DNA from 2 places in the Psychrobacillus sp. NPDC093200 genome. Region 2 is predicted to be linked to the other one. Evidence: a T-box and tRNA genes for the amino acid it is inferred to sense, from the RefSeq annotation. Region 2 holds a T-box; the other holds one or more tRNA genes.
What was found. The T-box of region 2 lies ahead of alaS (alanine--tRNA ligase). A T-box ahead of a tRNA ligase gene usually reads a tRNA of that ligase, here a tRNA-Ala.
Positions count from the first base shown of each region.

Region 1: it has a tRNA-Ala gene. The T-box ahead of alaS (alanine--tRNA ligase) is inferred to sense a tRNA for this amino acid. The anticodon was not compared.

Region 1 covers NZ_JBNNVC010000011.1:391-15,663, reverse strand. The annotation lists gene ACQKNZ_RS20085 (ABC transporter ATP-binding protein) at 1-912, opposite strand, end outside; gene ACQKNZ_RS20080 (ABC transporter ATP-binding protein) at 887-1,891, opposite strand; gene ACQKNZ_RS20075 (ABC transporter substrate-binding protein) at 1,901-3,451, opposite strand; gene ACQKNZ_RS20070 (ABC transporter permease) at 3,476-4,372, opposite strand; gene nikB (nickel ABC transporter permease) at 4,387-5,328, opposite strand; gene ACQKNZ_RS20060 (Lrp/AsnC family transcriptional regulator) at 5,626-6,075, opposite strand; gene ACQKNZ_RS20055 (type 1 glutamine amidotransferase domain-containing protein) at 6,356-6,868, opposite strand; gene glmM (phosphoglucosamine mutase) at 7,138-8,490, opposite strand; gene ACQKNZ_RS20045 (CdaR family protein) at 8,528-9,808, opposite strand; gene cdaA (diadenylate cyclase CdaA) at 9,801-10,637, opposite strand; gene ACQKNZ_RS20035 (anti-sigma factor family protein) at 10,758-11,405, opposite strand; gene sigW (RNA polymerase sigma factor SigW) at 11,420-11,992, opposite strand; gene rocF (arginase) at 12,169-13,074, opposite strand; gene ACQKNZ_RS20020 (GNAT family N-acetyltransferase) at 13,145-13,723, opposite strand; tRNA gene ACQKNZ_RS20015 (tRNA-Ala) at 13,836-13,908, opposite strand; tRNA gene ACQKNZ_RS20010 (tRNA-Gln) at 13,955-14,029, opposite strand; tRNA gene ACQKNZ_RS20005 (tRNA-Tyr) at 14,035-14,118, opposite strand; tRNA gene ACQKNZ_RS20000 (tRNA-Val) at 14,140-14,215, opposite strand; tRNA gene ACQKNZ_RS19995 (tRNA-Thr) at 14,323-14,395, opposite strand; tRNA gene ACQKNZ_RS19990 (tRNA-Asn) at 14,403-14,477, opposite strand.
Region 2 covers NZ_JBNNVC010000002.1:390,320-405,592, reverse strand. The annotation lists gene sigK (RNA polymerase sporulation sigma factor SigK) at 1-624, shown strand, start outside; gene ACQKNZ_RS09595 (hypothetical protein) at 631-759, opposite strand; gene mtnN (5'-methylthioadenosine/S-adenosylhomocysteine nucleosidase) at 823-1,515, opposite strand; gene ACQKNZ_RS09585 (DUF1510 family protein) at 1,599-2,270, opposite strand; gene greA (transcription elongation factor GreA) at 2,439-2,912, opposite strand; gene udk (uridine kinase) at 3,025-3,663, opposite strand; gene ACQKNZ_RS09570 (peptidase U32 family protein) at 3,663-4,937, opposite strand; gene ACQKNZ_RS09565 (peptidase U32 family protein) at 4,994-5,923, opposite strand; gene ACQKNZ_RS09560 (O-methyltransferase) at 5,929-6,564, opposite strand; gene mltG (endolytic transglycosylase MltG) at 6,757-7,875, opposite strand; gene ACQKNZ_RS09550 (DUF1292 domain-containing protein) at 7,973-8,266, opposite strand; gene ruvX (Holliday junction resolvase RuvX) at 8,278-8,697, opposite strand; gene ACQKNZ_RS09540 (IreB family regulatory phosphoprotein) at 8,700-8,966, opposite strand; gene alaS (alanine--tRNA ligase) at 9,043-11,676, opposite strand; T-box leader at 11,723-11,936, opposite strand; gene recD2 (SF1B family DNA helicase RecD2) at 11,975-14,410, opposite strand; gene ACQKNZ_RS09525 (tetratricopeptide repeat protein) at 14,434-15,090, opposite strand; gene mnmA (tRNA 2-thiouridine(34) synthase MnmA) at 15,105-15,273, opposite strand, start outside.

The DNA of each region.
Region 1 (15,273 bases), on a different contig from region 2:
TGCTATCGGGCAACGTGTATGAAACGGACAGCCCGATGGAGGATTGGCTGGATTAGGAAGGTCCCCTTGAAGTCGAATACGCTTCGAACTTCGATTTACCGAAGGACGTGGAATAGCGGACAGCAACGCCTGAGTGTAAGGATGCGTTGGATTTTTAAATAAGTCCTCTACTGTGCCAAGCTCTACCGTATTACCTAAATACATAACTAGCACTCGGTCGCAAAAATAGCGAACTACTCCTAGATCATGAGAGATGAATAAGTAAGACAGCTGGTATTTTTGTTGAAGAGTTTTTAATAGCTTTAAAACTTGAGCTTGAACAGATACATCTAAAGCAGAAACAGCTTCATCACATATAACGAAGGAAGGATTTAAGGCGATAGCTCTAGCTATCCCAATCCTTTGACGCTGCCCACCACTAAATTCGTGAGGATAACGTTCGTAATGCTCCTCTCTAAGCCCTACTTCATTTAGGAGGTCTATTACAGCATTACGCCTTTCTATTTTTGTTAAGTTTGTATGCATAACAAAGACCTCTTCTAATGCATGCCCAATTCTCTGTCTAGGATTTAGGGATGCAAAAGGGTCCTGAAAAATCATCTGCATTTCCTTAACAAACTTTAACTTCTCTTTTCTCTTAAGGTTTTGAATTTCTTTTTCCTTAAATATTACTTTTCCAGCTGTCAGTTCCTCTAGTCCTAAGATGGCTCTACCTAAGGTAGATTTGCCACAACCTGATTCTCCAACTACCCCAAGGCTTTCTCCTTCATATAACTTAAGGTTTACCTCTTGAACTGCCTGCACATGACCTTGAACTCGTTTTAATATCCCGCCTTTAATAGGGAAATACTTTTTAACTCCATTTAATTCAAGGAGGACCTTCTGATCAGTTTTGGGTGACAAGTTGACCATTTTTTACTTCCTCCTCTTCGTATAACCAGCAACTTACCATGTGGCCCTGCTCGTCATTTATCTCTGGTGGTGCCAGCTCTTTACACTTTGCGGTGGCAAACTTACAACGTGGGTGAAATCTGCAACCTTGAATTTTCTCCTGCAGACTTGGAAGAGAGCCAGGAATAGGCTCTAATTCAAAATCAGGATCGTCTACATTTGGCACAGAGTTTAAAAGTCCTTGAGTATACGGGTGTTTTGGATTTTTGAAGATATCTTCTACCATGCCTTCCTCAACCTTCTTGCCTGCATACATCACCATAACCTTATCCGCTACCTCAGCTACTACTCCCATGTCATGTGTAATGAGCATGATGCCCATATTTAGCTTTTCCTTTAACTCATTGATGAGGTCTAATATTTGGGCTTGTATTGTCACGTCTAATGCTGTTGTAGGTTCGTCCGCAATAAGTAAACCAGGATGGCATGAGAGAGCAATTGCAATCATAACCCGCTGTCTCATTCCTCCGCTCAGCTCATGGGGATACTGACTCATCCGTTTTTCAGGATAAGGGATTCCTACTTGGTTTAGCAGATCAATACCTTGTTTGTGTGCCTCCGATTTAGATAATCCATGATGAAGCATTAAAGGCTCTCTCAATTGGTATCCCACTGTCAATACTGGATTGAGTGCTGTCATCGGCTCTTGGAAAATCATCGAGATCTTATTGCCCCGCATCTTTCTCAATTCTTCGTATGGAAGGCTTTGAATTTCTTTTCCCTCATACTTGACTTGACCTGCAGCGATTTTACCATTGCTTGGCAAAAGACCAATGACTGACAAGGATGTAATACTCTTACCACAGCCAGACTCACCAACGATGCACAGTGTTTCTCCTTTTGAAACAGAAAAGGAGACATCTCGCACGGCTTGAACATTACCGTCTGCCGTGCGAAATTCAGTTACTAAATTGTTCACTTCTAATAATGTCTCCCTCATCAGATATACCTACTTTCCAGTTACATTTTTTAATGTCCATTTACCAGTGGAATCTAGGTTCAATCCTGTGTAGGTGTTATCCAAAGCCGATGTAACAACTCCGTGATACATAACTACTACAGCATTTTCTTCTAGCATTAATTTGTTTGCTTGGTCTAATAATTTTGCGCGCTCTTCTTGATCAACTGTTGTGCGTGATTGCATTACTAAGTCGTCAAATGCTGCATTGCTATATTGTGCTCTGTTAGATGAGCCTACATTGTCACTATGGAAGTTCGGGTAAAATAATTCAGAACCATCTCCCGTTACATTTGACCAGCTTAAGAATGTTAAGTCATATTCGCCTGCACGAGCTGAGTCTAAGTATGTTGCCCATTCCATAGACTCGATTTCTACTTTAAATCCTGCCTCTACTAGTTGAGCTTGTACTATTTCAGCCATTAATGTTGTATTAGCACGGTTAGCTGTTAATAATTTTAGTGGTTGATCACCGTATCCATTTTTCTCCACTAATTCCTTTGCATGATCCAAATCGTAAGGAGTTCCAGCATTCTCTGCTGACTTATCATAGCCAAATACCTTTGGTCCAACTACGCTATCACTTCTAACACCTAATCCATTCAATTTAGAGACAAACGCATCGCGATCTATTGCTGAAACAACTGCTTCTCGGAATTCCGGATCTTGATTCATTTCTTTTAAGTGGTTAAATGCAAAGTAATAGACTGGAGAGCCATCTATTTTTTGAATGTCAATGTTGTCCATCGATTCTAAACGATTGATTTGTTCTGTTGGAAGGTTATCGATAAATTGAACCTCACCTGTTTGTAGCATAGAAATTGCTGTAGAAACCTCAGGAACCACCTTGAACACTACTTTCTTTAAATCAGGTGCTCCGTTCCAATATTCTTCGTTTGCTTCTAGCTCCAACTGGTCTCCAGGTGTCCAACTAACAAATTTAAATGGTCCTGTACCTACTGGCTCTTTCATCAAATCTTGTTTTTGGTCAGCGCTCGGGCTTACGATTGCCGAGTTTGTATGAGAGAGTGCTGCTAAGAACGCTCCATAAGGATATTTCGTTGTAATTTTCACTGTGTATTCATCTTCCACTGTGATTTCTTCCACTGATTCTAAAAGAGAAGCACGTGGCGCACCAGTTGCTGGGTCGCGTAATTTATCAAAAGTATACTTAACAGCTTCAGCGTTAAATGGAGTTCCATCATGGAATTGTACGCCTTCTTTTAGTTTAAAGATCCATGTATTTTCATCAGGATTTTCATAGGATTCTGCTAATTTTGGTTCAATTTCCAATGTTTCTGAGTTACGTTGAAAAAGTGTTTCATAAACCTGTTCAATAACATTTGCAGAAGGAGAATCGTTGGTCATGATTGGTGACAAGCCAACAGCATCTGTTGTAGTTGCATAAGTAAAGGTTTTACCACTAATATCGCTTCCGGAACCACCGTTTTCTTTTGGTGCTGATGAGGATTCTCCTCCAGAACAAGCTGCTAGCACGATTGAAACAACAAATAATAAAATAAATAACCATTTTTTCTTCATTTTCATATTCTCCTCTACTTCTTTTTATTGGATGTCCATATTTGGATCTAATGCATCTCTTAATCCGTCTCCTAGTACGTTAAAGGCAAACACGGTTAACATAATTGCTATTCCAGGAATAATTGTTAAATGAGGTGACGTCCACATATAACTTTGCCCTTGTGAAATCATTGCTCCCCATTCTGGTGTAGGAGGCTGTGCCCCTAATCCTAAGTAACTGAGAGAAGCTGTTGAGAGGATAGCTGTTCCCATTCTCATTGTGGCAAACACGATGATCGGTGCCATGGCGTTGGGTAGAATATGACGAATCATAATCCTTAAATCAGACGCTCCTAATGATTTTAGAGCCATAATGTACTCTTTTTGTTTAATAGAAAGTACCGAACCTCTGACTATGCGCGCGCAGCTTGGTATTGACCAAATACTAATGGCTATCGCCACATTGACCAAGCTAGTACCTAAGATAGCTATGATTAACATAGCAAGCAGAATTCCAGGGAAGGAGAAGAGCAAATCTACTATTCTCATAATGATTCCATCTAGCTTTTTATAATAGCCACCGAGCAACCCAAGAGTAATTCCTCCAAGCAACCCAAGACTAACGGCTGCGATTCCCACTAATAGAGAAATCCTTGATCCATAAACAATACGAGACCAAACATCTCGCCCATAATTATCTGTCCCTAACCAATGTCCGTCTGAAAAGACTGGAAGTTCACTTGCTACAAGGTTTTGCTTTGATGGGTCATATGTTGCTAACCATGGAGCAAAGACAGACATGATAATCAGCCCTAAGATAATAGCAAAACCTAAGACTGCCAATTTATTTTTAAAGAGGCGCTTCATCGTCGTAACTATTACCTTATCCTTCTTTCTTGTTGCAGTTGGAAGTTTATTATTAACTGAAATGGTATTAGACATATGATCCCTCCTTCTTAGTCATAGCTTATCCTTGGGTCTATGAATGTGTAGACAATATCAACAAGGAGATTCACGACCACGAATAATGTTGCAACTAATAAAACGGAAGCCTGTACCATTGGGAAATCCCTTTGTGCAATAGCATCCACCATCAACCTTCCAACTCCGTTGATTGCAAACACTTTTTCCGTAATAATTGTTCCTCCGAGTAAGCCACCAAAGTTAACACCAATGACCGTCACTACTGGAATCATTGCGTTTTTTAGAGTATGTACCCAAATGACTGACCTTTCTTTTACACCTTTTGCTCTGGCCGTTCTTACATAATCGGCTTTAGCTACCTCTAGCACGGAGGATCTTGTCATCCTCGAAATCATTGCTGCTGCACTAGTGCCAAGTGTGATTGCAGGAAGGATCATCTGCTTAAAGCCTTCTAACGTGTAAAAAGGTGCTGATAAACCACCTACTGGAAGCCATTGTAAATTTACAGCAAATACTAATATCAACAATGCTCCCAACCAAAAGTTCGGTATGGATATTCCTGCAAGTGCTAGAGTAGTAGATGTCATATCGAGCCATGAGTTTTGCTTTAAGGCTGATATCAATCCGGCAACCACCCCTATTATGATGGCGACAATCATACTCGCAATGGCTAACTTAAAAGTATTTGGTAGCCGGATAGCTATTGCCTCAGAAACTGATTGTTTAGATTGATAGGAGTAACCAAAATCTCCTTGAACCGCATTTTTTACATATCGACCGTACTGAACTAGGAAAGGATCATTTAGTCCCAAGTTTTCTCTTATGGACTCCAAATCCGATTCGGTTGCTGTCGGCCCACCTACCATAGTGGCAGGATCCCCAGGCGCTATGTACATAGATGAAAATACTAGAAATGATATACCGAAAAGCAAGAAAAGAAGCTGTATACCACGCCTTACTATTAAAGAAATCACAATCCCACCAACCTTTTCTACACTTGTTAATCATTTCTTTGTTTTTGGTTAACAAATGACTGAATTTTAATAGTTTTGATTATAATACAACAATTCACAAAAATCTATATGAATTTTCAAATAAATTTATTTATTTCATTTATTCTTTACTTTTAGACTTAATAAATAATTTATCCATTACTTTTCGAATAGAATATCTCCTATTTTATTACTTTATGTATTATTATTATTTTGTACAAAAGTAAACGCTTCCATTCTTTTTGTCCATGCAAAAAGGCATCCTCTAAAGGATGCCTTTTATAATTTTAAGCCACTACGACTTTTAAATCTTCTCAATAAAATATGGCTTTCAACTCTCGTAATACCTTCTAATGCATACAACTCTTCATTGATAAATTTTTCTAGGCTAATGAAGTCATCAACTAACACATGCATATGTAAGGTGGAAGGTCCTGTCATTTGGTAGCAACTCGCTACACTTGGGTTGTTTGCTAGTTTCTCTGCAACTTCCACTAATGATGAAGGCTCACAATCCACTTCAAAAAAGCCGGATACCCCTTTACCTACTTTTTCAGAATTGATCACTACAGTGAATCTTTCAATAATTCCTTCCTTCTGTAGTTGATGAACCCTCTCCCTTACAGCAACTCTAGAAAGATTTAATTCCTTCCCAATGTCTACATATGATAATCGACCATTAGCTGTTAACAGTTCTAGAATTCGCTTGTCTACCGCATCAATTCCCATTGTATATCTCCCTCCCATCTAATATAATAGATGATTAACTTTACTTTAGAAAGCAAAAATATCATTATAACGACATAATGTAAAGAAAAATACAGTTTACTCTTTACATTGAAAAAATCTATATATCTTTTGCATATACATAATGCGTGGTTGAACCAAATAGAAAATTTTAGAACACATAATTAAAGGCAAGAATGCGTTGATTTAACAGCATTCTTGCCTTTTCAAGTTCTATAGTTTTGTTTTTGGAAAGGCTAATTGAAGAGCCTTCCTATTTACATTAAGCTAACAGCTTCACGATTTCACGGTTAAATGCCGGAATATCGTCAGGCGTACGACTTGTTACTAGCTGATTTTGACAAACGAATACTTCTTCGTCATGGAACTTAACGCCAGCATTCTCTAGATCCACTTGAATGGATTTATAACCAGTTGCATCGCGACCATTTAATGTTTTCGCAGTAATTAAAAGTTGTGGTCCGTGACAGATTGCAAATACTGGTTTCTTAGCATCCATAAAGTATTTTGCAAATTGTACGAAGCGATCATCCGCACGTAAAATATCTGGAGAAAAACCGCCAGGAATGAACAATGCATCGAATTCCTCTGGTTTTACATCATCAATCCCATAGTCAATCGTTACATTTACTTCTCCGTTTTTACCTGTTACTTGTTTTCCAGCCTCTTCTTCAATTGCAAACACCTCGTGCCCAGCTTCGTTTAGTGCTTGTGCTGGTTTGGCGTATTCTGAGTCCTCAAACATATTTGTGATTAATGTTGCTACTTTAGCCATTTCCTCACTCCTCAATTGTTTGTTCTCTCTTATAATTCCACACTTTAAGGTGCATTAAACATTTTTGATAAAAATAATAGTTGAGGATAGACTAATCGTCTAATTCCTTTTAGAATTCTCCCTACCTTTGTTGGGTAACCTATCTGAAAGGAATTGAGAACATCAGAAAACAACTGCTATGTACTATGACTCTTTACATACAAAAAAATCCTCGACCATTAGGAACTAACAGTCGAGGATGCAAAATATTTATATTGAATGATTTCTATTTATTCTACTAGGCCCATTTCAGCTTTTACAACTTCTACGATACGGCTCACATAGTTTTCACAGTCTTCCTCGGAGGAAGCTTCTACCATTACACGCACTAATGGCTCTGTTCCAGATGGACGCACTAATACACGGCCGTTTCCAGCCATTTCAGTCTCTACTTCGTTAATAATTGCTGCTACTTTTTCATTTTCTGTTACAGCATGCTTATCTGTTACACGAACATTAACTAGTTTTTGTGGGTATATCTTCATCTCAGCTGCAAGCTCTGAAAGTTTTTTACCAGTTACCTTCATGATGTTCACTAACTGCAAACCAGTCAGCAATCCATCGCCTGTTGTATTGTAATCTAGGAAAATAATATGTCCTGATTGTTCTCCACCCAAGTTATATCCATTTTTCTTCATTTCTTCTACAACATAGCGATCTCCTACAGCAGTTTTAACGCTAGTCATTTCATTTGCCTCTAGCGCCTTGTAGAAGCCCATATTACTCATAACAGTAGAAACTACCGTCTGGTTATTTAAACGTCCTTGGGAATTTAAATACTTGGCACAGATGTACATAATTTGGTCGCCATCAACTATGTTACCTTTTTCGTCCACTGCAATAAGTCTGTCTCCATCACCATCAAATGCTAAACCAACAGCTGCTCCCTTTTCCAAAACAAATTTCGCTAGGCCGTCTGGATGAGTAGAGCCTACTCCATCATTAATATTTAAGCCATTAGGAGAAACGCCCATCGTTGATAGGTCAGCATCTAAATCAGCAAATACATGAGTCCCTAAAGAGGATGTAGCCCCATTCGCACAATCTAAAGCAACATGGATACCGACGAAATCTTCATCGATCGTTTGCTTCAAGTATTGAATGTATTTTTGTCCGCCTTCGAAGTAATCGGAAACCGATCCAACTCCCCCACCAGTAGGTCTAGGAAGTTCGTCCTTCTCTGCATCAAGCAGTTGCTCAATCTCTTCTTCTTGTTCATCGGAAAGTTTAAAGCCGTCTGAACCAAAGAATTTGATGCCGTTATCTTCCACAGGGTTGTGGGAAGCAGAAATCATGACACCTGCATCTGCACTCATTACTCTAGTCAAATAAGCTACACCTGGTGTACTAATTACACCTAAGCGCATTACTTCTACCCCAACCGATAAAAGACCTGCAACAAGGGCGCCTTCTAGCATATGACCAGAAATACGTGTGTCTCTTCCGATCAATACCTTTGCTCGTTCCTTTGACTCTTTTGTTAATATATAACCGCCAAAACGACCTAATTTAAATGCAAGTTCTGGTGTTAGTTCAGAGTTTGCTACACCTCTTACGCCATCTGTCCCAAAATATTTTCCCATTTTGATCTACTCTCCTTAATTACCTGTTATCCTGCTTTTATGCTTCTATTATCGTTAGTTTTGCTTCGGATTCAGATGTTTGCCATTCTATATTCGAAGGGCCATCAATTTGAATAGGGAGAATCGCTTCTCCAACTTCTGAATTTTGTGCATCAACATATATGGATATATCCCCTGATTGCACTTTCTCTAATGCTTCAGCTGTTCCCTTTCCCACTAAAACGACAACCCCATCTGCAGGAACATTAAACTTACTCTCTAATTCCTCAGGTAAACCCTTTATAGCGATTTTCATACCTGGAAAGGATTTTTCTATTATTTCACTGGATGCAGATGTATCCTCTTCTTTCACCGTTTCTTCTGCCTCAGTTGTAGAAGGGGCTTCGGTGACATCAACCTTTACTTCAATTTTTTCTTGAGATATCCTTGTGATTCCTTCAGGTTGAGTCAGCTTCACATCAAATGTACCGGCTTTCTCAATTTTACTCACATCTACATCGACATTCAACCTATCAATTTTATCCACCGTTGCTCGTGGGCCATATATCCGAACGGTTTCTGTGTCTTTAGATATATTATTGATTGTTAACCCAGCCTTAGGCGTTCCTTTTCTCACAATCGAAATTGGTACTTCTTTACTGTATTCTTCCACAGTCAATTTAACTTGCACGGTCCTTGGTTCAACAGATACATCTAATTTGTTCAGGTCTAAGTCCAGGACTCTGACACTTGCTTGCTGTTCAAAGGACTTATTGATGCCTTTTTCACTTGAGATAGTTGCTTTTACATAACCTATGCTTTGAATGATACTTTTTGCACCTGTAATCGTAACTGTTTTTGGTTCCACACTAGAAGATTTTAATACATAGTTCTCTGCTAATAAGTTTTCGTTCATATCTAGGTCGACTTTAAACTCTTGTGTGATACGCTCCTCTATTACAACATTTACATAAACAGGATCAGTACGAACCTTTAACTTTTCGGAGAAATTCTCATTCGAAATGGCAACTCTATGTTCTCCAATTGGAAGTTCTCTTAAATCTACAAATAGTTTATAATCCTTCATGATTTTTGCTGATGTTACGAGCTGAGTAGGGCCTTCTATATTGACGTCTACCGTATCAGGTACTCCAGTCACAACTAAATTTTCATCATCATAATAAATCTCTACCGGTACTTCTCTTATCATATCTATCGTTTTGCTGCTTGAGTTCTGATTGTCAGATTCAATGTCAGATTTCACGGATACAAACAGCAGTATGGCAAAGGTAAGTGTGATAATTCGCAAAAGCCATGGATTATTCATCATTCTATCCATTTTGTTTCCCCCTCCATAGCCACTTAGAAGGTGTTGCTTGCTCCTCTGATGGACCAAACCAAAGTCTTGTTAAATGATTTTTAAATTCATCTATAGAAAGATTTCGATGTAGGTCTCCATTAGATGTAAGACTAACTGCACCTGTTTCCTCCGATACCACAATTGTTATCGCATCTGTGACTTCACTGAGTCCTATTGCAGCTCGGTGCCTTGTTCCAAGTTCTTTAGAGATAAAAGGACTTTCAGAAAGCGGCAAATAACAACCAGCAGAGGCTATCTTATTCTTTTGAACAATAACAGCGCCATCATGTAGTGGTGTATTTGGAATAAAGATGTTAATCATCAACTCAGAAGTTAAGTGGGAATTTAGAGTTATTCCTGTCTCTATATATTCCGTTAATCCAGTCTCTCTTTCTATAGAAATCAAGGCTCCTATACGTCTTTTCGCCATATAGCTAACCGACTTGGTCATTGCTTCTATTAAACGAGTTTGCTCTTCTTCTTCATGCAGTGAGCTTCTAGAGAACAATTTACCTCTACCTATTTGTTCTAACGCTCTTCTAATTTCAGGTTGGAATATTATAATGATAGCTAAGAAACCAAATTCAATTACTTGGTTTAACATCCAGCCTAGAGTATCCAGGCCTAGAAAGTCTGTTACTACCTTTGCAATGACTATTACAAAAATACCTTTTAACAATTGAACTGCTTTTGTTCCTTTAATAAGAGTTATTAATTTATATATAACAAACCATACGAATAAAACGTCTAAAATATTGACGATTACATTCACTGGCATCAAGTCCGTAAATTGTTCCATAAACGACATTGGGCATCCCCCACTTTTCCTCGCGAATCCATATAAAGTAAGTATAACATACATGTAGTATAGATTTCTCTTTCTAACTCTAACGAAAAAAGTCTATCCAAAGTTTCCTGGATAGACTTTTTATTCGTTTGTCTTTTCATTTTTAAAGAATGAAGCTATACCTTTAGCACTATCTTTTATGGTATACCATAGCCAATCGAATACTTGATTTATTTCCTCCGTTTTACCTGTAACATTTGCGGTAGAAGCCATATATTTAGAGCCATCAATAATGGAACCATTAATAACTGTTAGATTACCATCCAGTTCACCATCTACTCTAACATCCCCATTTTTAACTACCAAGTCGCCTTTAACGACTTGTCCTTCAGGGATTATAACCGTTTCTCCCTCGACGATTACATGCTCTTGCTTAGTAAACGAAAATTGCTGATCGTTATTATAATTTGAGAAAAGTGCACTACTCATTAACAAAAGAAACATTGCAGCTGCAGTCATAACCGGATGTTGTCTGAACCATCTGCTTACTCCAGTATGTGATTTCTCTTTTGGAAGTCTAGACATAACGGAAAGAGTAAAATCATTTGGTGCCTCTACATGAGCAGCACCCTTCACAAAAGCCACCACATCGCTCAGCTCGTGCATATGATTACGACATTCCGGGCATGATTGCAAGTGTGATTTGAGCTCCAGCTCGTGTTCACGACTAATTTCACCATCTAGATATTCATGCATATAGTGAACAATTCGTTCTGGACACGCACTCATCATGATTCCTCCTATTACAGATTAGGTTGTTTACTTAATTGTTTTCGAAGTGCTTCCCGACCTCTATGAATTCTTGTTTTCACTGTACCCAATGGGAGGTCTAAAATTTCACTAATTTCCTGTAAAGATAATTCCTCCATATATTTAAGTACAATTGCGGATCGATACTTATCAGGAAGCCTGCTAATCTCATATTGAATTCTTTCTTGTAGCTCTAGCTTCATCAGTTCTTCTTCAGGAAGTTCCTCAGACGCTGCAATTTGGGAATACATATCTAGACCTTCCGTACCCTTTACTTCTGCATCTAAATAATAATCAGGCTTTTTTTTACGTATACGGTCGATACATAAGTTTGTTGCTATACGATAAAGCCATGTTGAAAATTTTCTTTTTTGATCAAACGTGTGAATATTAATATAGGCTCGCACAAATGCTTCCTGTGCAATGTCCTCAGCCTCGTGACGATTGCCAAGCATTCGATAGCAAACTTGGAAAAGCCTATTTTGGTAAAGGTCGACAATCTCCGCGAATGCGTCTTTATCTCCTTTTAACACTTGTTTTATTCTCTTGTTAACTAACGCATCCATCGTGTGATTTTCCCCTCCGCTCTATGCGGCTGTCTCTACCTATACGTTTAAGGATTCAACAGGTTTCATTTTTTTATGTTATTTTTAATTTTATCAAACATTTCCAGCTTTGTGTTGATTTTAAAAAAAGAAAAAGCAGACCATTTGCCTGCTTTTCAAAAAAATACTTAAAACAATTATATTAAACTTTCTCCAAATAATGAGCCCATAAGTGCGACTGCCGCATCAGCTGTTCTATTTTTTTCATCCAGGATAGGGTTTACTTCCACAAACTCCGCTGAAGTAATTAAATGGGAAGAATACAGCATTTCCATAGCTAAATGACTTTCACGATAGCTTATTCCACCTGGTACTGGTGTCCCAACTCCAGGAGTATAAAGTGGATCTAGTCCATCTAAATCTAATGATAAATGAACTCCGTCTACTTTACGTTCTAGGAAATAAGCCATTGTTTGATTCATAACCTCTGTCATCCCGAGTTTATCTATTTCATGCATGGAGAAAACTTTAATACCTTTTTCTTTAATCAGTTCTCTTTCCCCTGGGTCAACTGAACGTGCTCCGATGATTACAATGTTCTCCGGTTTAATCTTTGGCGCAAAGTCACGGATATTCACTAAATCATCATGACCTAGGCCGATACTTACTGCTAGCGGCATTCCGTGAATATTACCTGATGGAGATGTTTCAGCTGTGTTTAAGTCAGCATGAGCATCATACCAAATAACACCTAGATTTTCATATTGATCCGAGAGCCCTGCTAATGTACCAATTGCAATGCTATGATCTCCTCCAAGGACAAGTGGAAATTCTCCTTCTGTCACAACGGAATGGACTTTGTTAGCTAAAGCTGTATTTGCTTCTATCACTTGTTCTAAATTTCGAAGAGTTGTATTAGGTGACTTTTCTTCTCTAGTTTGACTGATTAAAATGTCTCCTTCATCTTTCACCGTATGCCCAAGAGCTTTTAAACGCTCAACGACACCAGCATATCGTATGGCACTAGGTCCCATGTCGACTCCTCTTCTATTTTGCCCAAGATCCATAGGAACACCGATAATTGATACATTTAATTTATTCATTATTTTATACCCCCTTCAGTTCATACATCCATTGTAAATCCTAAGGGTCAGTTGGCTCAACCGAGCAATTTTATGTATATTTATTCAATAAAAACTTTAGTTGTTTTTTAACCTCTGCCCACTCATAATCCACTATGGAGTATACCACTGCATTTCTAACTGTTCCATCAGACCTGATGCGTTCATTTCTTAACACACCTTCTCTGATACCCCCAATCCTTTCAATTGCTTGTTGAGATGGCAAATTTAGCTCATCAGTTTTAAACTGTACGCGGATCATACCAAGATCTTCAAAGCAATAATTGAGCAGCAAAAGTTTACATGTCGTGTTCACATGTGTACGTTGATATTGTTTTCCATAGAAAGTAGAACCGATTTCACAAGCATGATTAACTCGATCTATGTTATAAATGCGAGTAGTACCCATTATTTTTTTGGTAGTAGTGTGTTCTACTACATAAGCAATAGCATTTTTTTGGTCATTCATCTGCTCAATACCAGCTTGTAGCCATTGCCTTAACTGCTGCTCATCCTCTATCTTATTTAGCATATATTTAAATACGCTAGGCTCGTATAGCTCCCATAGCATAGATATATCCGATTCGGTTAATAACCTTAACGTAACGTCTTTATGAGTTAATTTTTCCACCGATTACACACCCTTTGTTCTTTTTTCTAATCATAACGCTTTTAGAGTATGATGAATATATTTTTTGAATCAAAAAAACTCCTCCCATATTAAATGGAAAGAGTTTTATAGATGGAGCCTAGCGGGATCGAACCGCTGACCTCCTGCGTGCAAGGCAGGCGCTCTCCCAGCTGAGCTAAGGCCCCACAATTTATGCTGAGCTAAGGCCCCACAATTTATGCTGAGTTGTAATGGCTGGGGTACCTGGATTCGAACCAGGGCATGACGGAATCAAAATCCGTTGCCTTACCGCTTGGCTATACCCCAATAACTGGTGGAGGGGGACGGATTCGAACCGCCGAACCCTAAGGAGCGGATTTACAGTCCGCCGCGTTTAGCCACTTCGCTACCCCTCCAGGCTAATCATAAAACATAAATGGTGGAGGATGACGGGCTCGAACCGCCGACCCTCTGCTTGTAAGGCAGATGCTCTCCCAGCTGAGCTAATCCTCCGTTGCTGTGTCCTAACTAAAAACCGGACAATAGATATTTTAGCATAAAACTTTCTTCAAAACAAGCACTTTTTTATGTATGTTTTCCCTGCTTTTAGTAATGAGAAAAGCTTCCAACCGGATTTGAACCGGTGACCTCTTCCTTACCATGGAAGCACTCTACCTACTGAGCTATGGAAGCATAAAAATGGCTCCGAAGGTAGGACTCGAACCTACGACCGATCGGTTAACAGCCGATTGCTCTACCACTGAGCTACTTCGGAACGTTCTTATCATTTAAAGTACAAATATAATTATAACAAGTATACTTTAAATTTCAAGCTTAATTTAGATATTTTCCCAATGAAATATTTAAAATGTAATATTATAGAATTTAAGGAGTTAAAGTAAAATATTTAGTTTAAATATGTGTCCTTTTTCTATATTTGGAATTATTCATTGGAATTGCTTCACCATGTTATATTGGCCTTTAAATATTTAATTATACATGGAAAGTTAGTTTAATTGATCCTTCTGAAATGGATAGTGTGTTTCCTGATGGCTTCAGACTGGTCTTTTGCTATAAGATAACCGAGGATTTTTTTGAGAGGGATTGTCATGACTTACGTCACGACAATCCCTCTCTTTTTCGGTCATCCTATTGCATCGACAGTCCTGCGCCAACCTACAACACTCGAAACGTTTTTAATGCAGCTTTTATAATAAGGGAATTGTTGTCCTTCCTACGAGTAGAGCGGCTCCCGAATATACAATTTCGGGAGCCATCCTATTTCTTTATTAATGGAGAACTTTTTATCTTTTTATTAACAAGTTTATGTTAAAGAGAAAGGTTGATTTAAAATTCACAAAAAGCGAGCGAGGAAGTGTATCTTCAAGCTCATGCATTTACTGTCCATTTTACTAAAGTGATTATAAGTTAAAATAGGAAATAATGACTTCACCAAATGGTTGAAATCAAGTGAATTATTACTCTTGGTATAAACATTATGATGTTCCAGACCACTTCAAATATTATAGAACCACCAATCTCACCTAAAATTTCTTTAAAAAACCCATCCT
Region 2 (15,273 bases):
GAACAAGTAATGATTCAACGTTTTCTAGATGGAGACCTTACAGCAAGAGATGAACTAATAGAGCGTAATATGCGTCTTGTAGCGCATGTAGTAAAAAAATTTCACCCTAAACACGAGCTTTTAGACGACTATATATCAATAGGAACAATTGGTCTGATGAAAGCCGTAAATAGCTATACACCTACCAAAAAAACAAAATTAGCTACTTATGCAGCACGCTGTATTGAAAATGAGATTCTAATGTACTTACGTTCATTAAAAAAAGTACAAAAGGATATTTCTTTACATGAGCCAATCGGAATGGATAAGGATGGTCATTCCTTAGAAATAACTGATTTACTGCAAGGGCTAGACAAAAGCTCTGACGAACAGCTTGTTGAAGAGGAGGATACAAATCGATTATATAAACACTTATCCCAGTTAGAAAAACGAGAGCTTGATATCATCGTGCGTCGGTATGGACTATTAGGTCATGAGCCGATGACACAAAAAGAGATTTCCAAACAATTAAAAATATCCAGAAGCTATGTCTCACGAATAGAAAAGCGTGCACTCGTCAAATTATATCAATATTATGTTCATGAAAAAAACTCTCTTGATGCATCAAACACCAAAAGAGCTTAGAGGAACTTAATCTTCACTTGTTTCTGCAATCATTACAAATGCTAAAACAGCTGTAACTAAAACAGACATAGCCATAATAAAAACCATTTGATCTCCCCCTAGACTGATGTGAAAGCGTTTTGATACTTTCATCATAGCATATAATGGAAATGCAAATTATATGTATTCTATGCCTTAGTTTGTCAAAATAATGACAACTTAAATGTTCCCAATTACTTGTAATACTATTTCTGTCGAATGCTTTGCTGCTACAGGTAAAAACTCATCAAAACTGATTGATGATTCTTTACCGGCAATGTCAGATAATGCACGAATTACCACAAAAGGCACTGAAAATTGGTGACAAACCTGTGCAACAGCTGCCGCTTCCATTTCACACGCTTTCATCTTAGGAAAGTAGTTTCGAACAATTTCAACTTTGTCTGGGTTATGCATAAATGTATCACCTGTCGCAATTAAGCCAGTAGCTGCTTGGTGTTCACCAATTTCATTTACAGCATCTTCTGCAAGCTTCATTAAACGCTCATCGGATTTAAATGCAGGTGGTAGCTGAGGTACTTGTCCTATTTCATATCCAAAAGCAGTAACGTCTACGTCGTGATATCTCACTTCATCTGAGATGACTATTGCTCCTACTTCTAGATGAGGGTCATATCCACCCGCTGAACCTGTATTGATCACATAGTCGGGCTTATACTCATTCAAGAGAATAGCTGTAGACATCGCTGCATTTACTTTACCAATTCCACTTTTCAACAATATAATCTCATGATTTTTATATGTACCAGTTGTAAATTCACTATTTGCAATTTCTTTAGTCTCTGAATTCTCAATCGTATTTCTTAATAGTTCCACTTCTTCTTCCATTGCTCCGATTACTGCAATCTTCATATTAATAACCCCTTTCAAAAAGTACTTCTTTTAAAGTAAAGGAGAGCGGCACTTTAGTCAAGTACCGCTCCCAATTTATAATGTTATTTTACAGTTATGAGCTTTTCTTTTTTAGTTGGCTTCCATCCCTGTCCTTCAACCCATTCTAACGATATTCGATAAATTTCAGAACCATCCTTAGATGTAACAGTTCCTATAGACTTTTGAGGGCTACCTCCATTGCCTAGGAATTTAACATGCATACTAGAAGGATCTAAGTTTGCAGCGTAAGCTAGAGCATCGACCTTTTCCTTCCAATCTACCGAATCCTTGTCATAGCTTGAAACATGTTCACCATCTTGTGACGTGCCAATGGGCTCCCAGGACGAGTCTACCATAACAGATTCAACATTGGGATCTCCTGATTCTTCTGTCGTTACAAGAGAGCTATTGGTAGAAGAATCTGGTTCATTAGCTGAATCAGTGTCTTCCGTTGTGGGCTCAGGCTCATTTTGTTCACTATCTTCTTCAATTTCTTCCGTAGTCAATTCTTTATCTTGTTCTGTCACTTCTTCAGTGTCTTTGATATCTGAAACAGATTCAGTATCCTCTTTCTCTGTTGCACTGTTGTTTTTGTCATCATCACTTGTCACTAAATTAACTATAACCACAATAATTAACAGAAGTACTATTCCGATTAACACATTCAAAATTGTATTGTTTTTTTTCTTTCGATTGTTTAAGCGCGAATTAACTCTTTGGTTTTGGTCTGGCATACTCTTCCTCCTTTTAAAGATAGAGAACTATAATTTAATAGACGCGAATAAAAGGTTTAAGTTTCATTTTAATTACCCACTTTTGTCTATCAACTTTAATACTATCAAGACGGCAAAAAAGGGGCAAACATAAATTGTTTACCCCCTCTTGTATAAAATATCTTCCAATTATGAAATAGAGATGATTTCTACGTCCATTTCTCCACCTGGAGTAATGATTTTCACTTTATCTCCAGTGCTCTTTCCTAAAAGGCCTTTAGCAATTGGTGAATCGTTTGAGATAAGTCCTTCTAAAGGATCGGCTTCTGCAGATCCAACGATTGTATAGCTTTCTTCATCACCATCTGGTATTTCAACGAAAGTAACCGTTTTTCCTAAAGAAACGATATCATTATTGCCTTCCTCTTCGATGATAACAGCGTTTCTTATCATGGATTCAATGGTAGAAATTCTTCCTTCTACGAATGCTTGGTCTTCTTTAGCAGAATCATATTCTGAATTCTCGGATAGATCCCCAAAGCTACGAGCAATTTTAATACGTTCTACTACTTCTTTACGTTTTACCGTTTTCAATACTTCTAGTTCTTCTTCTAGTTTAAGCTTACCTGCAACGGTCATCGGAAATTGTTTCTCAGTTGACACTTCCATACACTCCTTTAAATACCCTCTTTATAAACATACATTTCCTATTCATATGCATTAAGTTAATTTGATATGAATTTAATGAAATATTTGTAAATCTTTCATCATCATATTATACAATAGCATTAGTTTCAAGAATAGTTTTTATTTTTGTAACCATTAAATCGATGGCCACCTCATTTTGACCACCTTCAGGGATGATTACGTCTGCATATCTTTTAGTTGGTTCGATAAATTGATTATGCATCGGACGAACTACCGTTAAATATTGCTCTACTACAGATTCTACTGTACGGCCTCTTTCATGAATATCACGTAATATTCTTCGAATAATGCGTAAATCGGAATCTGTATCTACGAATAACTTTATATCCATCAAATTTCTTAAACGCTCGTCCTCTAACACTAAAATTCCTTCTAAAATGATAACATCCTTTGGCTCGATTAAGATTGTTTCACTTGATCGAGTATGCTGAGCATAATCATAAATTGGTTTTTCAATAGCTTTGTCGTTTAACAAATCGTTTACATGCTGAATAAGCAAGTCATTGTCAAAAGCGAAGGGATGATCGTAATTTGTATTTAGTCTTTCTTCAAATGCCAAATGGCTTTGGTCTTTATAATAATAATCTTGTTCAATAACTACTACAGAATGGTCTTTAAAAACTTCACTAATTGCGTGGGTAACGCTAGTTTTTCCTGAACCGGAACCACCAGTGATACCAATGATAAGCGGAGTACGTTTAGCCATTATTTTAACCCCTTTCTCATCATGTTATTTGGATATAATTTTACAGGGCAATAAAATTGAACAATTTCCAAAGGATGTCTTGCCGCATCCAATTTCTGACCCTTTTCGTTTTTAATCTCTTCGATTACTAGACGTACGTTATCAATTTCAGGACCAAAAAACTCTACTTCATCTCCAGGCTTGAAATAGTTTCTTTGCTGTAACGTCACAACTTGTGTTTCCTCGTTATAATCAAGCACTAATCCTACAAAATCATATCCTAGTTTTTTGTCGTGAACTCCATACATTTGTTGTTCAACGCCAGGCTCTCCCTCGAAGAAAGCTGTATCTGCTTCTCGGTTTGCACATTTTTCAAGCTCGTCCAACCATTCTTGCTTCATTACAAAGTTAGCCGGGTCATTACAATACGAATCGATTACTTTACGGTATACACTAATAACCGTGGCAATATAGTGAATAGACTTCATGCGTCCTTCCACTTTGAGGGAATCAATACCCATTTCGATCATCTTAGGAATAGATTCAACAAGCTTCAAGTCTTTCGGACTCATTGCAAACGGAATATCTTCTTCCTCAAACAACGCTTTTTCCTCACCATTTGAATCTGTCTCATATAAATCATAGTCCCATCTACATGATTGACAACAACCACCCCTATTAGAATCACGAGCAGTCATATGGTTAGAAAGTGTACATCTGCCACTATAAGCAATACACATAGCACCATGGATGAATGTCTCAATTTCTATATCCACTTTTTCTTTCATTAGTTTAATCTCTTCACCGCTAGTCTCACGAGCTAAAACAACGCGGTGTAAGCCCTCTTCCTTCCAATATTGAACCGCCTTCCAATTTGAAAGCGATTGTTGAGTGCTTAAATGGATTTCAAGCTTAGGGGCCGCATTTCTACATGTTTCTATGATTAATGGATCGGCTACAATAATTCCTGTAACTCCCGCATCTTCTATAGACTTTAAATATGTCTCAAGTCCTTGCATATTTTCATTATGAGCAAAAATGTTAGTCGTTACATAGATTTTTGCCCCATAGCGTTTGGCAAATTCCACCCCTTCGCGCATTTCTTGAATAGAAAAGTTACCTGCGTTCGAGCGCAAACCAAACTCTTGACCACCTATAAAAACTGCATCTGCTCCATAATGAACAGCAATTTTTAACTTTTCTAGACTTCCTGCTGGCGCCAATAACTCAGGCTTTTTGGTAATAACACGTTTACCGTCGACTAATTCACTAATATGATCTATTCTGGTGCTTATCACATGTATTCTTTCCTTTCTAAACTGAAAATACAATTCAGCTACGAGCTAAGCAATTAATATACTGTTTCTTTAAAATAGAAACCGGTATCCAAAGGTCTAAGCGGCGGTTGAATAGCTTCGATTTTTTTGAGTAATTCTTTTTTAATTTCTTTGTATGCAGTTCGTGATTCGTAATATGCATCAATTGCCTGACGGTAGTAGCCAGTTACTTCTGTGACATAAGACGCCTCATGAAAAATACCATCAATTTTCAAACTATCCACTTCTGCATCCAAAAATTCGTCTAGCTCATCAATCATACAAATATCATTTGGACTAAAGATGTGTGTTCCATTTTGATCTTCGTAAATAGGATATTTATTCGAACGCTCTTTATCATGTAAAAACATATTATTGTTTTGAGAGCGATTTTCCACTTCCATTGCTTTATCTTGAAAAAGAAAGTAGTTACCGATTAATGAACGTTTTGATTGAAACATACATGTCATTCCATGTACTTGTGCCTCGATTTCTACTTCAGCGTTTTCTTTAATTTCAATAACTTCTTCCAAGCTAAGCTCGCGAGCCAACACTGCTCGAGTTGCTCCACGTTTTCCCCAATAATTTGCGGTAAAGAAGTTAGTTGCTGTTTGTTCAGTATTCCAATGAAGAGGTATAGTTACTTTTGCTTCTCTTTTTGCAATGATTACTGCTGGATCACCAAATACTATTGCATCCACACCGATTTCTTGCATTTTTTGCATATATGGACCTAACTCATCTACTTTATCGTTATGGAATATACCATTCATTGCAACATAGATTTTTTTATCATGTTCTCTTACTAGTTTAGTCGCCTCAGCTATTTCTTCAACAGAAAACTCCCCTGCTAACCTTAAGCCAAAATACTGCTCACCAACTAAAAAAGCATCTGCTCCTGCCTGAATTAGCTCGCGGATATGCTCAATATTTTTTGGAGTCACTAATAATTCCGTTTTATCCATAAATGTCACCTCTTTATACTGACTAGCATTCCATCTCCTACTGGGAAGAATGCTGTATCATAATCTGGGTGCTGCAATAGCCATTCTAAAAACTGATGCTGATTGCGCACCATCGTTCTTTTCCTTCTAGGAACATCCTCCATCGGAAGCTCTGAAAGGCCATTTAACAAAATGTTATCACAGTAAATAACACCTCTATCGTTTAACAAAGGTGCGTACTTTTCAAAGAATTTTTTATATTGTCCTTTTGCAGCATCTATAAATATTGCATCAAACCTTTGGTTATTTAAATCTTCGTCATTTATTTCTAACGCATCACCAGTAACTACTTGAATGCGATTATCCAAATTGGCTCGCTTTATATATTCCTTCGCGAGTTCTGCCTTATGCTCATCACGCTCTACAGTAACAATTTCAGTAGCTTCTAGCTTCATAGCCATGCGCATAGAGGAATAACCAATCGCTGTTCCTAGTTCTAAAATGGAGGAAGGCTTTTGAAGAGAGAGAAGCTGTAGTAATGCTTCCATCCCCGACAGTTGCATTATCGGAACATGGTTTTCTAGTGCATATTGCTCCATTTCAATTAATATGGACTCTCTCGGTTTAATAAGATTTTTCATAAAGTCTTCACTAATGTTCATTGCTTTGTTACTCCTTTTAGATGCCAGGTTGGTTCCTTATGTAGTGTATAGGGTCTTTGTACTTTCTCGAAATTCTACTCCTATAGACAAGTATATTCAACTGTTTAATATTACAGGGTCAATGAAAAAACCCATCTAATAATAACATAGCAGGAGAAGGAAAGCGATAACCTTCCTTCTCCTGCATGCTTATTATTTTAAATGTTCGTCAATTTTTTGAAGATGTTCCTCATATGTGACGGAGAAATAATTTTTTCCTTCTTTATCAGCTAGGAAATAAAAATACTCAGTATCTTCTGGGTCCAAAGCAGCTTCAATGGAGGACTTCCCGGCATTTGCAATTGGACCAGGTGGTAATCCTTTGTTTGTGTAAGTATTATATGGGTTTTCATATTCTAAGTCCTCATATAAAACGCGCTCTTTATGACTGCCTAGAGCATAAAGCACAGTTGGATCTGTTTGTAATGGCATATCAATCTCTAATCGGTTGTAAAACACACTAGAAATTTTCTGACGATCTGTTTGAGCAGTAGCTTCCTCTTCTAACAATGAAGCAAAAGTCAAAAGCCAGTGAACAGATTTTTCTTCTGCTTGTAATAACTCATAATAAGGTGCCATAGTTCTATCTGTCTGTGCTAATAACAATTCTGCAATCTCTTCATTAGTCGGTTTTTCTTCGAAAAAAGGATAAGTCGATGGATATAAATAACCTTCTAATGCGTAACGGACGTTTTCGCCTTTAATTTCTTCTGTAAGCAATGCAGGATATTTTGCCATCATTCTTTCAACAAACTCATCACTAGTAACTAGTTCAAAAAATTCCTTTGAAGAGTTTCCTGTTTTCTTTTCAATTACTTCTCCAATTTGTTCTAAAGTTAAACCTTCTGGAATTGTTAAAGAAAATAGTGGTTCTCTGTATATTTTACCAGTTTTTAGGCTTTCGATAATTTCATCTAAAGTCATATCCTTAGATAAATCATACGTGCCAGCCTGAAAATCAGATTGGTTATTAAATTTTACATAGTATTTAAATATCCTAGCATCTTTAATAATACCATTCTTTTCAAGTGTAGAAGAAATGCTATCAATGCCAGACCCAATAGGAATTTCCACCGTTACTTTTTCCGTCGAATCTGGATCCATCGGTGAAAGTGCTCCTTTAACATAGTTATAACCTATGTATCCGCCAATAGCTCCAACTAGTATAATGAATAAGGCGATTACTAATACAATTCTTCTAACAAGTTTTACTTCTTTTTTTTTGTTTTTCATTCGATTAAACATTATCTCTTTTTTAGATTTGTTTTCCACGGGCTTGCCCCCTTTTTTCTCCCTTATTATACATGATGCTGTACAAAAAGAAAAAGGATGGCTTGAGAATACTCAGTCCATCCTTTTTAAGCTTGAATTAGTCTTCGTCTTCTTCTGTTTCATCTAAAAACGTATTTAACATTTCTTCAATCATATCCCACTCAGCATCATCTTCGATAGGAAGTAAATCTCCGTCTTCTCCGTTTTCATTTGGAGTAAAGGAAGAAGCATGAATTTCGATTTCTTCGTTTTCATCCTCTTCAGCACCGATTGGATAATAAAGTACATAAGATTTACCAAATTCCTCTGATTCAAATGTAAATAGTACGTTACAAAGCTGTTCGTTCCCGTTTTCATCAACTACTGTGATATTTTCTTGTCCGTGGTCCATTTGTGGTCACCTCATCTGTTTTTTCTATCAAGATATCCCTGTAAAATCATTACAGCTGCCATCTTGTCAATAACTTGCTTGCGTTTTTTTCGACTAACATCCGCATCTATTAACATACGTTCTGCAGCCATCGTTGTCAATCGTTCATCCCATAATGTAACAGGAAAGTTGTATTTATCAGTTAACAGCTTGGCAAATTGCTCTGATGCCTCTGCACGGGGACCAATCGAGTTATTCATGTTTTTAGGAAAACCTACCACGAATTCACTTACTTGATGTTGTTTTACCAATTCATCAATCCGCTCAATTCCAAATTCTTGCACATCTTCGTTAATCTTGATTGTTTCTATGCCCTGGGCTGTCCACCCGAGAGCGTCACTTATAGCAACACCCACGGTGCGAGAACCGACATCTAAACCCATTATTCTCATAATTACGCCTCATTATTCTTTTTAATATAGAACTTGACTAACTCCTCTAAAATTTCATCACGTTCTAATTTACGGATCATATTTCGAGCATCTTGATGGCGAGGAATATAAGCTGGATCACCAGAAAGTAAATAGCCAACAATTTGATTGATAGAGTTATACCCTTTTTCCTCTAACGCAGAGTGGACCTGAAGCATCACATGTTTTACTTCTTGTTCCATCGATTCCTCTGGGAAATTAAATTTCATTGTTTTATCAAATGAGCTCATGATCAGCACCTCGCTTTCAATTTGGTAATGAAGTTTGCTTAGTTATTTGTTAAGTATACCCTATTTTCGGATAAGTTTAAACTGATTTGATATATTCGTAAACTGAGTTAAGTGCGGTTTCAAGTTGGCTTGCGTCTTTAGCCCCAGCCATTGCGAAGTCTGGACGTCCCCCACCTTTACCGCCACATTGTTCTGCTACTAGTTTGACGATATTTCCAGCGTGGTAGTTCCCGCCCACTAAATCTTTTGTCACGCCTGCAGAAATCATCACTTTTTCCCCATCCACTGCTCCTAGAACTATTACAGATTTATCCATTTTTTGTTTTAGATCATCCATCATTTGTCGCAGTTGATTGTTATCTTTTGCTTCTACTTTAACAGATAACACGGTAACATTGTTAATTGTTTGTGCTGATGATAACACAGATGCTGCTTCACTATTTGCAATTTTTGCAGATAAGGATTCATTTTCTCGTTGTATGTTTTTTAAATCTAATAGTATTTGGGAAACCTTCATAACTATATCCTTTGGCTGAGCTTTCAATAATGATGCTGCTTCCGAAAGAAGTTGTTCCTCTTCCTTGACAACCTCAAATGCGCCTTTTCCAGTAACAGCTTCAATTCGTCGTGTTCCTGCTCCAATACCGCTTTCAGAGAGAATTTTGAAGTAGCCAATTTCTGATGTATTTTTAACATGTACACCACCGCAAAGCTCTAAAGAATAAGTTCCCATCTGAACGACTCTAACTATATCCCCGTATTTTTCACCAAAAAGAGCCATTGCTCCCATACTTTTAGCTTCATCGATATTATGGTAGCCAGTTACTACCGGAATATTATCCCACACCTTCTCGTTAACTATACGCTCAATTGTTTCAAGTTCTTCCTTTGTAACTTGTCCAAAGTGAGAAAAGTCAAATCTAAGTCGGTCGGGTCCAACGTATGAGCCCGCTTGGTTTACATGGCTTCCTAACACATCTTTTAGTGCTTGATGCAAAATATGTGTAGCAGAGTGATTTTTAATCGTCAGTCCTCTTAGCTTTTGGTCCACTGTTGCCACAACCTCTGCTTCAACAATCATTTCTCCTGATTCAATTACTACAGTATGAAGATTCTGTCCGTTTGGAGCCTTTTGGACATCTTTTACAAAGCCTCGGAAGTTATCATTTTCGATTACACCATGATCTGCGATCTGCCCACCACTTTCAGCATAGAAAGGCGTTTGCGTTAATATAACTTTTACCTCTTCGCCTTCATGTGCAGATTTTACAAGATCTTTCCCCAAAACTATAGAAGAAACTTTTGTTGTTACACTAAGAGTATCGTAGCCTATAAATTCGCTAGCGTCTTGAAGGTTACTAAATACCTCTGACTGAACTTGCATGGAATCTACGTTTTGACGAGCTGCACGTGCTCTAGAACGCTGTGCTTCCATTTCCGCTCTAAACCCTTCATGGTCAACCGTCATATTAGCTTCCTCCGCGTATTCTTCGGTCAATTCAATAGGAAAGCCATAAGTATCATATAACGTGAAGGTTGTAGTACCAGGAATAAATGATTCTCCCTTAGCTCGTTGTTCTGCGATAACCTTTTCTAAAATGCTAAGTCCATCATGTAACGTTTCGTGGAATCTTTCTTCCTCCGTTTTAATAACTCGCATAATAAAATCTTTCTTTTCTGTAACCTCTGGATAGAAATCTTGCATAATTTCTCCTACTACAGGCACTAGTTCAAATAAAAATGGTTGGTCGATTCCTAGCTGTTTTGCAAAACGAACTGCTCTGCGTAGTAGCCTTCTAAGTACATAACCTCTTCCCTCATTTGAAGGTAAAGCCCCATCTCCAATCGCAAAAGCAACAGTTCGAATGTGATCTGCAATTACTTTGAATGCAACGTCGTCTACACTATTTAGTCTATATTCTTTTCCAGAAATTTGTTCTGTTTGTCGAATGATAGGTATAAATAAATCTGTGTCGAAGTTGGTTGGAACATTTTGCACCACACTAGCCATACGCTCTAATCCCATGCCTGTATCAATATTTTGCTTTGGAAGTGGAGTGTACGTATGATCAGGGTTATGGTTAAACTCAGAGAAAACTAAGTTCCAAATTTCTAAATAACGTTCATTTTCTCCTCCTGGATATAGCTCAGGATCATTTATATCATTGCCATAGGACTCGCCTCGGTCATAGAATATTTCGGAGTTTGGACCACTTGGACCTTCTCCGATGTCCCAGAAATTTCCTTCTAATCGAATAAGTCTTTCTTCTGGAATGCCGATCTCATCTCTCCAAATAACATATGCTTCTTCATCCTCAGGATGGATCGTAATTGATAGTTTTTCGGGTTCAAAAGCCATCCATTTTTCATCAGTTAGAAATTCCCACGCCCAGTGGATAGCTTCCTTTTTGAAATATTCTCCAATTGAGAAATTCCCTAACATTTCAAAGAAGGTATGGTGTCTTGCCGTCTTTCCCACATTTTCAATGTCATTCGTACGGATTGATTTTTGTGCATTGGTGATACGGGGATTATCTGGAATCACTCGTCCATCAAAATATTTTTTTAGAGTTGCAACACCACTATTTATCCATAATAATGATGGATCATTAATGGGTACAAGTGGCGCTGAAGGCTCTTGTGTATGGCCTTTTTCGATAAAGAAATCTAAATACATTTGTCTAATTTGTGCACCTGTTAACTGTTTCATCTTTCATTCCTCCTAAAAAAATAAAATAAAAAAAGCCCTCATCCCTAAAAGGGACGAAAGCTATTATTTCGCGGTACCACCCTAGTTACATAGCAGTGTATTTCTGCCATGTCTCTCAAGAAACCTTAACGCGGTTAAACGGCAGGTATTAGCTGCACTCAGAAGTAGCTTTCCTAATTGTTATAATCTGGGGATTCTTTCAGCCATGGAACCCTTCTCTAATCAGGTAACAATAGTACTTTCTCCGTCTACATTTTCATATATACAATTCTGATTATAAGTAACTATTTGTCCTCTGTCAATCCGAATCTAAGAACTGATAGGGATTTATACCCTTCATGCCAATCATTGGGTCAATCGAATGATAATTGTCTAAGGATAAATAAGTAGTGACTAAATCATCATGCGTAGATTGACTTGTAGCTTCTTTTGCTTCTATTTCTTCAGCTATTGATTTTGCATCTTCTACTGTTTCTTCGTCCGCAAGACGTTCCTTTAACGTTGTTAAACGCTGTAAATCATCCGTTCGTTTCACTCCAAAAGTAAAAACTTCCGGATCACCACAAAGAATTAAAAAGTTTTTTGCTCTTGTTATACCTGTATACAACAAATTGCGTCTAAGCATTTTCATATAGCTTCTAGTAACCGGCATAATAACCGTTTGGAATTCACTGCCTTGTGACTTATGGACAGAGCAACAATAGGCAAGAGTAATTTGATTCAAATCATTTTTTTCATATGTTACTTCATTGCCATCAAATGATACGACTAGCATCTCTTTCTTTTCCACTGTTTCGTTTGCTTTAAAAAGAGCCACTACCTCACCCATATCACCATTAAAGACATTACTTTCTGGTTGGTTGACCAGCTGAAGTACTTTATCTCCAATCCGATAAATAGTTTCTCCGAAGGTCATCTCTTTTCTTGTACCGTCTGGATTTGGATTGACCATTTCTTGAATCATCTTATTTAGCGTGTCAATCCCAGCCGGTCCACGATACATAGGAGCTAGAACCTGAATTTCTCGGATGGATTGTCCCTTCGATAATGCTGCTTTCAAAACTTGTTCTACTACTTTAGGAATTTGTTCCGGAGAAGCCTTGATGAATGAGCGATCCTTAGTTTTCGCAGTTAGAGTTGCAGGCACACTTCCTTTTTTCATCTCGTGTGCTAGCTCAATAATTGAGGACCCTTCAGATTGACGATAAATATCGACAAGCTCCACTGTAGGTATCCTTTTACAAGCCAGTAGATCCTTTAATACCTGACCCGGACCAACAGGTGGCAACTGATCTTGGTCACCTACAAATATGACTTGAGCGTCTTTGGGGATTGCCTTTAAGAGCTGATGCCCTAGCCACGTGTCTAGCATGGAAGTCTCATCGATAATTACTAATCTACCTTCAATCTCTTTGCCTTCTGTATCATTATCTTCTTGCCCATTAAAACCGAGTAGTCTATGAATCGTCATAGCTGGTAGCTCGGTCGATTCACTTAAACGCTTTGCAGCTCTCCCTGTAGGAGCTGCCAAAACAATAGGAAACGGCTTTTGTTCTTTCGCCCATTCTTTTGGATCTAAGGATAGTCCATGTAGCTCTGCATAGAGCTCTACGATTCCTCTTACAACAGTCGTTTTCCCGGTTCCAGGCCCTCCCGTTAAGAGAGTTATAGTAGAGTTCAGAGCGGTTTCAATCGCCTTAATTTGTGTTTTTGCATATTGAACACCTAAGCGCTCCTCTAATGCCCCTAAATGCTTTTTAATCTCCGACAACGGAAAATGATGAAGGTCCTTCTCTGTTAACAAGGTTTCCACTTTCGAACTGATTCCCACCTCTGAAAAATATAGAGAAGGAATATAAAATCGGTTAACTTCCCCAACAATACGGCTTTCCTCTGCGAGTTCAATACAGCATTTGGTTATAGCATCATAAGAGATTTCTTCTCTTTGGGCATTTTCAAGCATTCTTTTAACGTCTTCAAGAAGTTGCTCAGCATATTGAAAAACATGTCCCTCACTCAGTGAAGATGATTGAAGTAAATGGTAGATAGCAGCTTTTATGCGGTCCGGATGATTTCCTTTTATCCCAAGCTTATAGCCTAGCTCATCAGCACGAACAAAACCAACACCCTCCACATCTTCTATTAAACGATATGGATTATCAGTTAGTTTAGAGATTGTTTCTTCTCTATAGACCTGATAGATTTTCATCGCTATTTGTGGACCGAAGCCCCATTCATTTAGCTGAATCATTACTTTTTCCAAGCCTAGATTTTGCTCCAAGGTAGCTCTGATTGTCTGCTTCTTTTCCTCTGCCAACCTTGGAATAATATCCAATGCAGAAGGGTCATCTAAAATTCGATTGATCGCATTTTCTCCAAGCTTTTTCACAATCTGCTCAGCAGTCTTTCTCCCTATTCCAGGAAACATATCACTTGAAAGATAATGGACTATACCTGTCTCAGTAGCAGGAACTTCTTTTTGAAAAGTTTCTACCTGAAATTGAACCCCATACTTAGGATGATTTTTAATATAACCAGTAAATTTATATGCCTCTTCCAAAACCAATGGAGGAAAATAACCAGTTACAATTATTTCTTTCTCCTTATATACGGTATTTGTTGATTTTACTTTTAATTTAATGATGGAGAACAGGTTTTGGGGATTATGAAAAATAGAGACGATTGGTCGACCAGCAATAAATTGCTTTTCATTATTAATCATTTCATTTGTCATCACAACCGCCTCCTAACTTTTTCTTAATTACGTAGAGAAATCATATCGTACACATATCTTGCTTGATCATAGTTTGGTTGAATGGTAAAAGCTTCTTTCAAATGCTTAAGGGCACTTTCTGTGTCTGAAGTAGACACGGCATATAATACCCCCATATTGTAATGAGCATCTGCATTTTCTGGATCTAATGCTAAAATTTCTTTGAAGATTGGTTCTGCCACATCGAACATTTCTATACTTGCAAGTGCTATGCCATATGTTAGCTTAATCTGAATATCTTGGGAGTCCAATTCATAGGCTCTCTGAAGATATGGAAGGGCAAGCTTAGTTTGATCCACTTTTTGAAAGCTTTTACCAAGCATAAAATAAGCATCCGGGCCTTCTATACCATTTGTAATTGCTTTTTCATATAACTTGGCAGCCTCTTCAAAGCGTTCAGCATTAAAATACAAGTTTGCTAAGCTATAGTATGCAGTTGCAGCATTTTCGTCTAAAGTAATTGCTTTTTGAAAGAAACGCTCCGCACGTTCGTTTTCATTCATAGAAGCTAGTAAATTGCCAAAATTAATATAACCAATTGACTCTTCTGGGTTTTCTTCAATTGCTTTTGTAAATAACTCTGCTGCTTTTTCATAATTTTCTTCTTGAATCGCTTGGATTCCTAGTTCATTAAAATTCAAATCCATTACCTCCGTTAACCTACATAATCCAGTTTAAGACCATCTTTAAATACTTCGTCAATTGTTGCTCCCCCAAGGCATTCATCCCCTTTATAGAAAACAACTGCTTGACCAGGAGTTATCGCACGAACTGGTTGATCGAATATTACACGAACACGATTGTCAGCCAGTAGCTCTACATGA